Regions from separate parts of the Brevibacillus sp. NSP2.1 genome, predicted to be linked through region 3. Evidence: a T-box and tRNA genes for the amino acid it is inferred to sense, from the RefSeq annotation. Region 3 holds a T-box; the other regions hold tRNA genes.

Region 1 (4,294 bases), 1.7 Mb from region 3:
CTGCAACTGGGACAGAGCACCCTGTACTGTCTCCTGCAGCTCCTGCGTCACGACTTTGTCTTCCGGTGTTTTCTCACTAGAAGACAGGCGCGAATACCAGTCCATTCCCTGTCCAGGTTCGGTTTCTTCATCCAATGAAAAGTCAGGTCTTTTTTTACGGCCACGGTCGATACATAGATTGGTCGCGATCCGGTAGATCCACGTGGAGAACTTGTAGCTGTCATCGTACGAATGCAGATTGGCATACACGCGCAAAAAAGTCTCCTGCGCGATGTCCTCCGCATCCTGACGGTTTCCCACCATGCGATAAGCAAGTTGGAATATCTTGTCTTTATAAATTTCGATCAACTCCGCAAATGCTTCACGGTCTCCACGCTTCGCTCGCTGAGTCAACCGTTTCTCTACAAAATCCATGCGATCCTCCCCACAATACCGTAATCCTATATACGGATGATACTGCAAATGGTTTCGTTCTAAATGCGTGTTTGTGCAGGTAATTTGTTGGGAAATAGAGGAATAAGGTAACTGCCTACCTCTATATATTATTGATGATAACTCTTTCATCCCTCAGTTGGAAAGGAGAGTGGGACGTATGTCGAAGCAGGACGTTCTCCTCCAGATCGAGCAGCTACGCAAAGAGCTCAACGATCAGTATAAGAAGCAGGCAACCATCACTCCTGAATTAGTCGCCCTAAGCGTGCAACTTGACCATCTATTAAACGAACTACATCTCCATCCTTAGAATGTACTTCTTTCTCCCACCAATGTAAAGATGCGTAAAAAGCAAAAAGAGAGGCGATTTTTGCCTCTCTTTTTGTTCTCAGACAACGATTGGTTACAGCAGTTTATCGCCGAATACAGAGCTCATCAACGCGACTGCGACGCGCGCTGTCATGTTTTCACGGTCGAGGATCGGATTTACTTCCACAAATTCTGCGGAACAGAGAATGTCAGCGTCAGCCAGCATCTCCAGGGAGACATGCCCCTCCCGGTAAGAAATACCGCCGATAACCGGGGTTCCTACTCCTGGCGCGTCATGCGGGTCCAGTCCGTCCAAATCCAGGCTCAAGTGTACGCCATCGGTGTTTTTGGACACGTGGGCAATCGCTTCTTCCATCACGCGAGCCATTCCCAGCTTGTCGATCTCGTGCATGGTGAACACTTTCATGCCAATGCGCTTGATTAAATCGCGCTCGCCTTGATCGAGGTCGCGCGCCCCGATAATCACCACGTTTTCAGGCTGCAGCTTTGGCGCAAATCCGCCGATGTTCGTCAAACGCTTATGTCCATAGCCAAGGCTCGCCGCCAGCGGCATCCCGTGGATGTTTCCCGATGGAGAAGTCTCTCCTGTGTTCAAGTCTCCGTGCGCATCGAACCAGATGACCCCGAGATTTTTCACGTGCTTGGCGACACCTGCAATCGTTCCCAAAGCAATGCTGTGATCGCCCCCCAGCACGAGCGGGAAACGGCCTGCCGTCATGATATCGCTTACAACATCAGCAAGCTTTTCATTCGCTTCTACAACCTCATCCAAGTACTTATGGTTTTCTGTTTCCGTAAACCGATGAGGTCGTGTTACAAAAATATCTCCACGGTCCTCGATATGAAAGCCCATTTTCTCCAAACGAGCTACAACACCTGCGTAACGGATTGCACTTGGTCCCATATCTACTCCACGACGGTCTGCACCCAGATCCATCGGTACACCGACAATACTCATGTTCTTGTTCATGTAGACGCCCCCATTCCTTCGATCGTTGTTGCTCCACCCCTATATTGTAGCCTCCGATCGCGAAATGACTCAACTCGACAGGATTTTGCATAAATAACCCGTCTGGCCTAACGTCGTTCAAAATGGAATGGGAGCAGTCTTTACCTATGAAAAAAACGAGCAACCGAATCGGCTACTCGTTTTAGGCAATACGTATGGAGCGGGTGATGGGAATCGAACCCACGCGACCAGCTTGGAAGGCTGGAGTTCTACCATTGAACTACACCCGCGCAATTTTAGTTAGAAAACAAAAACCCGGCAACAAGTGCGGGGAAAAATGGTCGGGAAGACAGGATTCGAACCTGCGACCCCTTGGTCCCAAGCCAAGTACTCTACCAAGCTGAGCTACTTCCCGATTTTTCTGTTTTTACAGCGCTTCTCCTCACTTTTGGAAGTAAGGAAGCGTGCCCTGAGAGATTCGAACTCCCGACCTTTTGATTCGTAGTCAAACGCTCTATCCGGCTGAGCTAAGGGCACATATTTTATAAAAGGTAAAAACTGGTGAGCCATGAAGGACTCGAACCTTCGACCCTCTGATTAAAAGTCAGATGCTCTACCAACTGAGCTAATGGCTCGCAAATGGCTGGGGTACTAGGATTTGAACCTAGGAATGACGGAGTCAAAGTCCGTTGCCTTACCGCTTGGCTATACCCCAAAAATGCGAAAAAAATGGTGGGGAGAGACGGATTCGAACCGCCGAACCCGGAGGGAGCAGATTTACAGTCTGCCGTGTTTAGCCACTTCACTATCTCCCCATTTTTAGTTCAACAACAAGTGGTGGAGGCTGACGGGATCGAACCGCCGACCCTCTGCTTGTAAGGCAGATGCTCTCCCAGCTGAGCTAAGCCTCCAAAGTACCCCACAAAGAGAAGAGATTGCGTTGTAGCAACACCGAGTACTTTGCGGGGACCCCAACAACTGGTTGGATGTATAAGTGACCCGTAGGGGATTCGAACCCCTGTATGACAGCGTGAAAGGCTGCTGTGTTAAACCGCTTCACCAACGGGCCATGTTCATAATCATTTCTGGTGCTCCCGACAGGAATCGAACCTGCGACCTCTTCCTTACCATGGAAACGCTCTACCGACTGAGCTACAGGAGCAAATGGATGGCTCCTCGGGACGGACTCGAACCGCCGACCGATCGGTTAACAGCCGATTGCTCTACCAACTGAGCTACCGAGGAACGTTGAAGGATTTGTTCCTTCAAAACTGAATACGCATGTTTGCTAAGAGATGTGTGGATAAGTCCTCGACCGATTAGTATTCGTCAGCTCCACGCGTTGCCGCGCTTCCACACCGAACCTATCAACCTCATCGTCTATGAGGGGTCTTACCAGCTTAACGCTGTGGGAAATCTCATCTTAAGGGGGGCTTCACGCTTAGATGCTTTCAGCGCTTATCCCTTCCATACATAGCTACCCAGCCGTGCTTCTGGCGAAACAACTGGTGCACCAGCGGTATGTCCACCCCGGTCCTCTCGTACTAAGGGCAGCTCCTTTCAAATTTCCTACGCCCGCGACAGATAGGGACCGAACTGTCTCACGACGTTCTGAACCCAGCTCGCGTACCGCTTTAATGGGCGAACAGCCCAACCCTTGGGACCTACTTCAGCCCCAGGATGCGATGAGCCGACATCGAGGTGCCAAACCTCCCCGTCGATGTGGACTCTTGGGGGAGATAAGCCTGTTATCCCCAGGGTAGCTTTTATCCGTTGAGCGATGGCCCTTCCATGCGGAACCACCGGATCACTAAGCCCGACTTTCGTCCCTGCTCGACTTGTAGGTCTCGCAGTCAAGCTCCCTTCTGCCTTTACACTCTACGAATGATTTCCGACCATTCTGAGGGAACCTTTGGGCGCCTCCGTTACCTTTTAGGAGGCGACCGCCCCAGTCAAACTGCCCACCTGGCATGGTCCTCTCGCCCGATGAGGGCGACGAGTTAGAAACTCCGTACATCAAGGGTGGTATCCCACCGACAGCTCCACAGAGGCTGGCGCCCCTGCTTCTCAGCTTCCCACCTATCCTGTACATGATGCACAAAGTTCCAATACCAGGCTACAGTAAAGCTCCATGGGGTCTTTCCGTCTTGTCGCGGGTAACCTGCATCTTCACAGGTATTATGATTTCACCGGGTCTCTTGCCGAGACAGCGCCCAAGTCGTTACGCCTTTCGTGCGGGTCGGAACTTACCCGACAAGGAATTTCGCTACCTTAGGACCGTTATAGTTACGGCCGCCGTTTACTGGGGCTTCGGTTCAAAGCTTCGCTTGCGCTAACTCATCCCCTTAACCTTCCAGCACCGGGCAGGCGTCAGCCCCTATACTTCGCCTTGCGGCTTCGCAGAGACCTGTGTTTTTGCTAAACAGTCGCTTGGGCCTTTTCACTGCGGCCCCCTCGGGCTCAGCCCGCCCAACGCAAGCTTACGCTCACGTTGGGCGGGGACCCTCACCCTACCGGGGCGCCCCTTCTCCCGAAGTTACGGGGCCATTTTGCCGAGTTCCTTAGCAAGAGTTATCCCGCGCA
Region 2 (4,294 bases), 790 kb from region 3:
TGCGCCGCATATCCGTCTCGATGTTGATGCCCAGCATATGCCCCCAGTAGTTGACGATGTACATAAGCAATGTGTTCAAGGCATACAAAGCGAGCAGTCCAAGCGAAGCCCACAAAATCATGCCCCACTTCCCGCCCGGCAGCAAATCGTCGATAAAAGCATTTACCGCTACCGGAAACGCCAGCTCCAGCAAACCGGCAATGATTGCGCAGCCAAAATCAAGCACAAACAACCATTTATACGGGCGGTAGTAGGAGAAAAAGCGTCGAATCAATCAATGGCCCCCTTTTGGCGTTGGGTTCGCTCCTGTCAGTACTGACCCGGCAAGCTTTTGTCAACGCAACTGCAATAATGATTATCAATTTCATCAATAAGTATAGCAATGTGCCTTGTGAAAGAGAATGGCACATTCATGAATCGATATGGATTATTCATGAATCCCGTTGAAACTCGCTCGGGGACAGGCCGGTGTATTTTTTGAAGCGCTTGCTGAAATACAACGGATCGGAAAAGCCTGTCCTTTGCGCCACCTCCTTGATGCTCAATTGGCTGTGCACGATATTCAACAAGTTTTTCGCCTGGTTAAGTCTGTATCTGTTCAAATATTCACCCGGACTAATTTTCAAATGCTTCTGAAACAGGTAAGCGAGCCGGTTGACATTGATCTGGTGCATTTCCGCAAGCCGATTCATGCTCAAGTTTTCCATGTAATGATTATGAATATAATCGAGCAGCCGCTCCAGCAATAGCCGCCCCTCGTCTTGCGCGCGATACAGCACGAGCGAAAACAGCTCGTTCAAGATGCCGTACCACAGCTCTTTTACGCGCAGCTTGTACAAGTCGCCGGGGCTGTTCCAGTACCGCTCAAGCTGCCTCAGCTTCTCCTGCAGCCGGGCGCTCTGCTCGACAAGGTGCAAGCCGTAATGCTGCCCGGCGTAATCGCATGCATCAGCCAGCTCCCAGTGCTTCACCTGATAGAGCACGAGAATGTAGACCCACTTTTCCTCGCCGATCACCTTGCGATCAAACGCCATGTCAGGGCCAGCGTGTACGACCATCCCCGGCTCCATATCGTATCCCGTGCCGTCAAACCACATTTTGGCTCTCCCGGATAGAGGGAAAATAAATGCCGAATGCAGCCCGGTTCGTCCCCCAAAATATTTCATTCCCGGCTGTCGTTCTTCGAGGGATACACTGGTGAGTGTAATGGCTCCCCTGGCGTAATAGTCGATCAACAGACCAACCTTTGCTCTCTCCATTTGCACCCCGCCTTGCTTTTTACTCAAAAGAACCGTTGGATGTAAGCGCGGCATGGTCGCTACCGCATCCAGGAAAAGCTCTGCAACCCCCCAGCACATGGATATGCTTCATGCATGGATATGCTTCATGCATGGATATGCTTCATGCATGGATATGCTTCACGCTTGGCTAGCTTTGGTCACGCACACGCTTCTCCTATCGGCAGGCAAGCGCCAGCCTCGCTTGGTTCTTCTCTCGCTGGTTCTTCTGTTCAGGTGTTGTTGCCAGCGGCTCGCGCTGTTACTCCGCTCGGCGTAGCACCTGGCATTGGAACACATTTTTACTCACAAAATCTGCAATTTACCTCTTGTGAAAATTTCGGTTCTCGTTTATCATAATAGATAATGATTCTCATTTTCAACAAATCAACTTGGCCAAACTGTCGAACTCTACAGCTTGCTCTTCTGGCTGCTTGCAGGACTGATTTCTTCATTTCTTGCGTGTAACGAATCAGTCACCTGTTGCATCCGGTTCGCTTGCTTGCTGATCGGTTTCAGGAGATGGAGCGATACATACTGCTTTTCATGTTGATCGTAACAAATAAAATAACCCTAAGGATGAACATCCTTAGAGCTTGATTTCAGAAATGGTGCCGGTGAAGGGACTTGAACCCCCACGGTTTCCCTCACGATTTTGAGTCGCGCGCGTCTGCCATTCCGCCACACCGGCAATTAAATTGGAGGAGGCACCCGGATTTGAACCGGGGATAAGGGTTTTGCAGACCCGTGCCTTACCCCTTGGCTATGCCTCCATGTATAAAAAAGGTTTGAATGGAGCGGACGACGGGTCTCGAACCCGCGACCTTCGCCTTGGCAAGGCGACGCTCTACCAATTGAGCTACGTCCGCGTATAAATGGCTGGGGTACTAGGATTCGAACCTAGGAATGACGGAGTCAAAGTCCGTTGCCTTACCGCTTGGCTATACCCCAATAAGTAATCCCCAACTTTGAAATTATGGGGCGATCGATGGGACTTGAACCCACGAGTGCCGGAGCCACAATCCGGTGCGTTAACCCCTTCGCCACGACCGCCATATTAACTAACTATGCCTTTTGGAAAATGGCAGGGGCAGTAGGAATCGAACCCACACCAAAGGTTTTGGAGACCTTCGTTCTACCGTTAAACTATGCCCCTACACATGGTGGCTCGGGACGGAATCGAACCGCCGACACGAGGATTTTCAGTCCTCTGCTCTACCGACTGAGCTACCGAGCCGTATGTATCTTTTGCTTAGCGTGCCATTTGTTGTTTGTGAAAAATGGCGGAGCTGACGGGACTCGAACCCGCGACCTCCGGTGTGACAGACCGGCGTGAACTCCAACTTCACCACAGCTCCATGTTTGGTTGCACCTACAGGTACTCCCTTTGCAAGAAAGAAAATTTGGTTGCGGGAGCAGGATTTGAACCTGCGACCTTCGGGTTATGAGCCCGACGAGCTACCGAGCTGCTCCATCCCGCGACGATTCGGACGATCAATGTCAGCACCTATCTTAGAAGCAAGACGCTTTTGGCTGACCATCCATATGATTATGATAAGTGGTGGAGGCTGACGGGATCGAACCGCCGACCCTCTGCTTGTAAGGCAGATGCTCTCCCAGCTGAGCTAAGCCTCCAAAGTACCCCACAAAGAGAAGAGATTGCGTTGTAGCAACACCGAGTACTTTGCGGGGACCCCAACAACTAGTTGGGTGTATAAGTGACCCGTAGGGGATTCGAACCCCTGTATGACAGCGTGAAAGGCTGCTGTGTTAAACCGCTTCACCAACGGGCCAAGATGGCGGATGGAGTGGGATTTGAACCCACGAGACGGGTCAACCCCGCCTACACGATTTCCAATCGTGCTCCTTCGGCCGCTCGGACATCCATCCAAATTTTCCGCTTGCCCTGTTCGCATATCGCTCGGGCAAGAACTAATCTATCATATCTAACAGCCGATTTCAAGGAGTATTTTAAAAGTTTTTCTGCGTGCAAATCTGTGAAAACGAAGCGGCTCCCCGCTGGCGTTCTCGTCCTGGCAGCGACCGCCATGACACCACCCTCTCTCCGCTCTGCCTCGCAAGTTTTTGCGTCAATTTTCGTGGAAATTGCCTAAAGCAACTTCCCCGCTTTTCCAATATGCTACCAATAATCATTGACGATGCGGAGTGATGGCTGGTGGGCAGAAGAAGACGGCGGGCAGGTCGGATTCCTTGTTTGTACGGAAACTGGTGCGGCCCGGGCTGTTCGGGGCCGGGCGCCCCGATTGACGATATCGACCGCTGCTGCAAAAAGCACGACCGCTGCTATCAAAAGCGCGGCTATTTTTCCTGTAGCTGCGACCAGGAGCTTTTGCGCTGCTTGCAAAACAAAATCGACATGAACACGGAAAAGGGCAGGGTGGCCGCGATGATTTCCGCCTATTTTTCCCGCTCCAAATGCATTCCGGACGACTTGAAATAGGCTGTTTTGCGAATTGTCACGATTGTCATTCTTCATACAAAAAATGGTAACACCTTGGACATGAATCTGCCATAACTCCCGTGTTTTTCCTTTGGCTTTTTTTGGTACTCTAGTGAATGTCCAAGGAGGGTACAAGGCCGTGGAAGTGCATATACGAACCGATGCCAGTGCAGCACTGACGTTAAAGAAAGAAATTATTTGTCATGGAATTTCCTGCTTTTATGTCCGCCCGTTTGAAAATGATCAAGTAGAATTTGTATTCCTCGCGCTCTCGGAGCACCAGAAGAAGCTGTTATCCTATACGCTGCGAAACTACAGCTACGCCCTAACTTACCTATCCTAATCCTAGCCATATGACAGATTGTAATATCAAGTGCGACACCTAGATAAAAAAACGGCCCATGATTGATTCGTGTAAAATGAAGTCACCACAACACCATTTACACAGGAGAATCAATCATGAGTTATACACATCTTAGCATAACAGAGCGTAGTGAGCTAGCACTCCTTCATCGGTTGGGTTGGTCTGCCCGCGCCATTGCCAGAGAACTCAAAC
Region 3 (4,294 bases):
TGCTTAGTTCGACCAAAAAGTTGCATGGACGCATGGAGGTCGAGCTCGCTTTCGATTTTCGCATTATCGGCAGCGGGCTGCAGGGAATCAACGGTGTTCCTTACTATGTCGTTGATATCGAGAAGGTTTTGCGCAAGGAAGAAGTGCTGGAACGGTTGCTTCTGGAAGAATTTCATACGTGGCATATGTGCAACGAGTTGAATCCTACAGACGTATTGCATAGTTATAAAGATCGGGATGACGAGCGAGGCCGTCTCATCAAGCAGGAGCTGCAGAAGCTGTCCATCCTGCGCCAGATCGAGACGATTTTCCTCTATCTGCTTGACGATGGCAAAGTGCGTCCGCTCGGCTCGAACCGTGCGGCCCCCGATGTCGAGGGGGAAATGCAGCGCCTGATTGGTGAGGCGACCGTCCACGGCAACTCCTTGCGGGAACAGATTGTCAGTCACGACGGGAAAAAAGTGTTTGAAATGTACGCGTCGATTTTGCCGGATCGCACCTGTGGGATCGCCCTGATTGACGTGACGGCTGCCATCGCGGAAGAACGCAGAAGAAAACGGCGCGAGTGGGAAATATACAGAGACATTCTCGGCGTGGTCACGGCAGGCAAGCTGCTGTTGCTAAGCGACGAGGAGCTGTTTTTTCTGCTGCGCGAGGGGCACAAATCGCTCGCGATGGACATTCAGGCGCCGGAGGATTTGGCTCTGCTCAGAAGGTCGTTCAAGCGCACGCTGGAGCCGCTGGGGTTTGTCGCCAAACGTTTTTTGCACTTTCTCGTCGCCGTCAACGAGGCGGCTTCGAACACGCTCAAGCACGGCAGCGGAGGAACGATCACGCTCTATATCGCCCACGATCAAGATTTGTGCCGGGTGGTCATCCACGACCAGGGCCAGGGCATTTTGCTCGAAGATTTGCCGCGGGCGACGTTGCAGCAAGGATTCTCGACGCGCAATTCGCTGGGAGCGGGCTTTCACGTCATGTTGCAATACTGTGACCGGATTTATTTGAGCAGCACGGCGGCTGGAACGAAGCTGATTTTGGAGTGTGCGCTGACAAGCTGATGAACATTGGAGAAAATACCAAATGTTTGCAAGTCGGGTGAAGCGGGTAACATGAGTGAGAGAGAACAAAATCAGCTACACCGATACCTATTGAGAGGAGTTTGAGCATGGACTACCGAGCAACAGAGACGAACGGACAGGCTACGCTGTTTTTCGCCGGAGAGCTGGACATGGCTGTGGGAGATCGAGTGGGTGAATTGCTCCAGCAGTACGGAGGGCGCAATCATTCCGTTACCGTCGATTTTCAAGGTGTATCCTTTGTAGATTCTTCCGGTATTGGAAGTCTGTATTTTACTACGAAAGAACTGCTTGCTTCTGGCAAACAGGTAGAGATTGTCAATGTCCGCGAAGAAATTTTGGATATTTTAAGCGTACTGGGCTTTACCGAGGCGCTGGGCATTACGGTGGGAAAAGTGGGCGAAACCGGGTTTGACGCGAAACAGCGTGATTGTATATAATAAGCAAAGGCAACGATACCACAATTACATATCGAATCAACGATGATCGGGAAGAGTAGGTCAGGAGCCCTTTGCAGAGAGGAGAATCAGATGCTGGAAGATTCTCTAAGGAGAGATGGACTGAAGGTCGCCCGGGAGTTGTTTTTGGTGAACACGATGTGTCTAGCCAAAAGCGGTTCGCAGCCGTTATCTTGTTTGAGGGAACATACGCTGGACTCTTCTTGCCGTATGTTAACAAAGGTGGTACCGCGAAATAATCCTTTCGTCCTTTGGATGAAGGGTTTTTTTATTTTTCCTAGAGGAGGAAGCCTACCCATGTCAACTCAGCCAACAACCGACATCGACCAATTGCTGCCGAAGAACTACGACCCGAAGGCAGCCGAAAGCAAATGGTATCCGTACTGGATCGAAAAGCAGTTTTTCAAGGCGGAACGCGACCCGGCGAAGCGTCCGTTCACGATCGTGATCCCGCCTCCGAACGTGACGGGCAAGCTGCACTTGGGCCATGCGCTCGATACGACGCTGCAAGACATCATCACCCGCGCAAAGCGGATGCAAGGCTACAGCACGCTGTTTTTGCCTGGGATGGACCACGCCGGGATCGCTACGCAAGCCCGCGTAGAAGCGACGCTGCGCGAAGAGGGCATCTCGCGTCACGACCTCGGCCGCGACAAGTTCATCGAAAAAGTATGGGAATGGAAGCACATTTACGCTTCGCACATCCGCGAGCAGTGGGAAAAGCTGGGTCTTGCGCTGGACTACTCCCGCGAGCGCTTTACGATGGATGAAGGCTTGTCCAAAGCTGTGCGCGAAGTATTCGTCCGCCTGTACGAAAAAGGGCTGATTTACCGCGGCAACCGCATCATCAACTGGGACCCGGCTGCCCGTACCGCCCTGTCTGATATCGAGGTCATTTACAAGGAAGTAAAAGGCGCCCTGCACCATATGCGCTATCCGCTCGCTGACGGCACAGGCTACATCGAAGTGGCGACGACCCGTCCGGAAACGATGCTGGGCGATACGGCTGTCGCTGTCCATCCGGAAGACGAGCGCTACAAGCACCTGATCGGAAAAACCGTCATTTTGCCGATTGTCGGTCGCGAAATCCCGATTGTCGCGGATACGTACGTCGATCCAGAGTTCGGCTCCGGCGCGGTAAAAATCACGCCTGCGCACGATCCGAACGACTTCGAGCTGGGACTGCGCCACCAACTGCCGCAAATCGTCGTCATGGACGAGACTGGCACGATGAACGAGCAGGCAGGCATCTACAAAGGGCTGGACCGTTTTGCCTGCCGCAAGCAAATCATCAAAGACCTGACAGAGCAAGGCGTCATGTTCAAAATCGAGGAGCACATCCACCAGGTAGGCCACAGCGAGCGCAGCGACGCCGTTGTAGAGCCGTATTTGTCCACCCAGTGGTTCGTGAAAATGCAGCCATTGGCTGACCTCGCGCTTGCCAACGCCAACAGCGAAGACAGCGTCAAATTCGTTCCGGAGCGCTTCAAGACCAACTACCTGCGCTGGATCGAGAACATTCGCGACTGGTGCATTTCCCGCCAGCTCTGGTGGGGCCACCGCATTCCCGCCTGGTACTGCCAGGAGTGCGGCGAGACCGTCGTCTCCCGCGAAGATGTCACCGAATGTCCGAGCTGCCACAGCCACAAGCTGGAGCAGGACAACGACGTGCTCGATACCTGGTTCTCCTCTGGTCTGTGGCCGTTCTCCACGCTCGGCTGGCCGGAAGAGTCCGAGGACATGAAGTATTTCTATCCGACAAACGTCCTCGTAACCGGCTACGACATCATTTTCTTCTGGGTAGCGCGCATGATGTTCTCCGGTCTTGAGTTCACCGGAAGAAGCCCGTTTGAATCCGTGCTGATTCACGGCATTATCCGCGACTCCGAAGGCCGCAAAATGTCCAAGTCGCTCGGAAACGGCGTCGATCCGATGGAAGTGATCGAAAAATACGGCGCGGATGCCCTGCGCTTCACGCTGGCGACAGGCAACTCGCCAGGGAACGACCAGCGCTTTTACTGGGAAAAAGTCGAGGCGAACCGCAACTTCGCCAACAAGATTTGGAACGCCTCCCGCTTTGCCCTGATGAACCTGAGCGGATTTACGTACGACGACATTGATCTTAGCGGCGAGCTGTCGACGCCAGACAAGTGGATTCTCTCCCGTCTGCAAGCGACCATCGCTGACGTGACGCGCCTGTCCGACGCATTTGAGTTTGGCGAAGCGGGCCGCGTGCTGTACAACTTCATTTGGGATGACCTGTGCGACTGGTACATCGAGATGGCGAAGCTGCCGCTGTACGGCAGTGACGAAGCAGCGAAAAAGACGACGCAATCCGTGCTCGTGACGGTGCTCGACCAAACGCTCAAGCTGCTCCATCCGTTTATGCCGTTCATCACCGAGGAAATTTGGCAGGCGCTGCCGCACCAAGGCGAGAGCATTACCGTAGCACCTTGGCCGACGGTGAACGAACAATGGATTTTCACCGAGGCGGAGAGCGAGATGACCATGCTGATGGAAATTATCCGCAGCGTGCGCAACATCCGTGCTGAAGTAAACGTGCCGATGTCCAAAAAAATCGAGCTGTTGATTAAGCCAAGCGATGCGACCTCTGCGGCTCGTCTGGCGCGCGGCGAAGAGTACATCGCCCGTTTCTGCAATCCGGAGACGCTCACGATCAGCGCGGAGCTGGCGATCCCGGAAAAGGCGATGTCTGCGGTTGTGACAGGAGCGGAGCTGTTCTTGCCGCTGGCTGGC

What was found. A T-box is a leader RNA that pairs with one kind of tRNA and senses whether it is charged. The one in region 3 lies ahead of M655_RS18695 (valine--tRNA ligase), so its partner is inferred to be a tRNA-Val.
Region 1: it encodes a tRNA-Val, which carries the amino acid that the T-box ahead of M655_RS18695 (valine--tRNA ligase) is inferred to sense. The anticodon was not compared.
Region 2: it encodes a tRNA-Val, which carries the amino acid that the T-box ahead of M655_RS18695 (valine--tRNA ligase) is inferred to sense. The anticodon was not compared.

What each region holds. Positions count from the first base shown of each region.
Region 1 is NZ_CP048274.1:5,490,404-5,494,697, forward strand. Features, by position in the region: gene sigW (RNA polymerase sigma factor SigW) at 1-414, opposite strand, end outside; gene M655_RS26955 (aspartyl-phosphate phosphatase Spo0E family protein) at 593-742, shown strand; gene rocF (arginase) at 836-1,732, opposite strand; tRNA gene M655_RS26965 (tRNA-Gly) at 1,928-2,001, opposite strand; tRNA gene M655_RS26970 (tRNA-Pro) at 2,050-2,126, opposite strand; tRNA gene M655_RS26975 (tRNA-Arg) at 2,175-2,248, opposite strand; tRNA gene M655_RS26980 (tRNA-Lys) at 2,271-2,346, opposite strand; tRNA gene M655_RS26985 (tRNA-Gln) at 2,352-2,426, opposite strand; tRNA gene M655_RS26990 (tRNA-Tyr) at 2,442-2,526, opposite strand; tRNA gene M655_RS26995 (tRNA-Val) at 2,547-2,622, opposite strand; tRNA gene M655_RS27000 (tRNA-Glu) at 2,707-2,780, opposite strand; tRNA gene M655_RS27005 (tRNA-Thr) at 2,798-2,873, opposite strand; tRNA gene M655_RS27010 (tRNA-Asn) at 2,881-2,956, opposite strand; rRNA gene M655_RS27015 (23S ribosomal RNA) at 3,011-4,294, opposite strand, start outside.
Region 2 is NZ_CP048274.1:4,624,253-4,628,546, forward strand. Features, by position in the region: gene M655_RS22405 (ABC transporter ATP-binding protein) at 1-274, opposite strand, end outside; gene M655_RS22410 (helix-turn-helix transcriptional regulator) at 432-1,259, opposite strand; tRNA gene M655_RS22415 (tRNA-Leu) at 1,887-1,968, opposite strand; tRNA gene M655_RS22420 (tRNA-Cys) at 1,977-2,050, opposite strand; tRNA gene M655_RS22425 (tRNA-Gly) at 2,071-2,146, opposite strand; tRNA gene M655_RS22430 (tRNA-Gln) at 2,154-2,228, opposite strand; tRNA gene M655_RS22435 (tRNA-His) at 2,255-2,330, opposite strand; tRNA gene M655_RS22440 (tRNA-Trp) at 2,360-2,433, opposite strand; tRNA gene M655_RS22445 (tRNA-Phe) at 2,439-2,514, opposite strand; tRNA gene M655_RS22450 (tRNA-Asp) at 2,559-2,635, opposite strand; tRNA gene M655_RS22455 (tRNA-Met) at 2,682-2,758, opposite strand; tRNA gene M655_RS22460 (tRNA-Val) at 2,837-2,912, opposite strand; tRNA gene M655_RS22465 (tRNA-Glu) at 2,997-3,070, opposite strand; tRNA gene M655_RS22470 (tRNA-Ser) at 3,075-3,167, opposite strand; gene M655_RS22475 (phospholipase A2 family protein) at 3,454-3,738, shown strand; gene M655_RS22480 (hypothetical protein) at 3,878-4,081, shown strand; gene M655_RS22485 (IS30 family transposase) at 4,198-4,294, shown strand, end outside.
Region 3 is NZ_CP048274.1:3,835,267-3,839,560, reverse strand. Features, by position in the region: gene M655_RS18705 (ATP-binding protein) at 1-1,061, shown strand, start outside; gene M655_RS18700 (STAS domain-containing protein) at 1,169-1,519, shown strand; T-box leader at 1,553-1,792, shown strand; gene M655_RS18695 (valine--tRNA ligase) at 1,835-4,294, shown strand, end outside.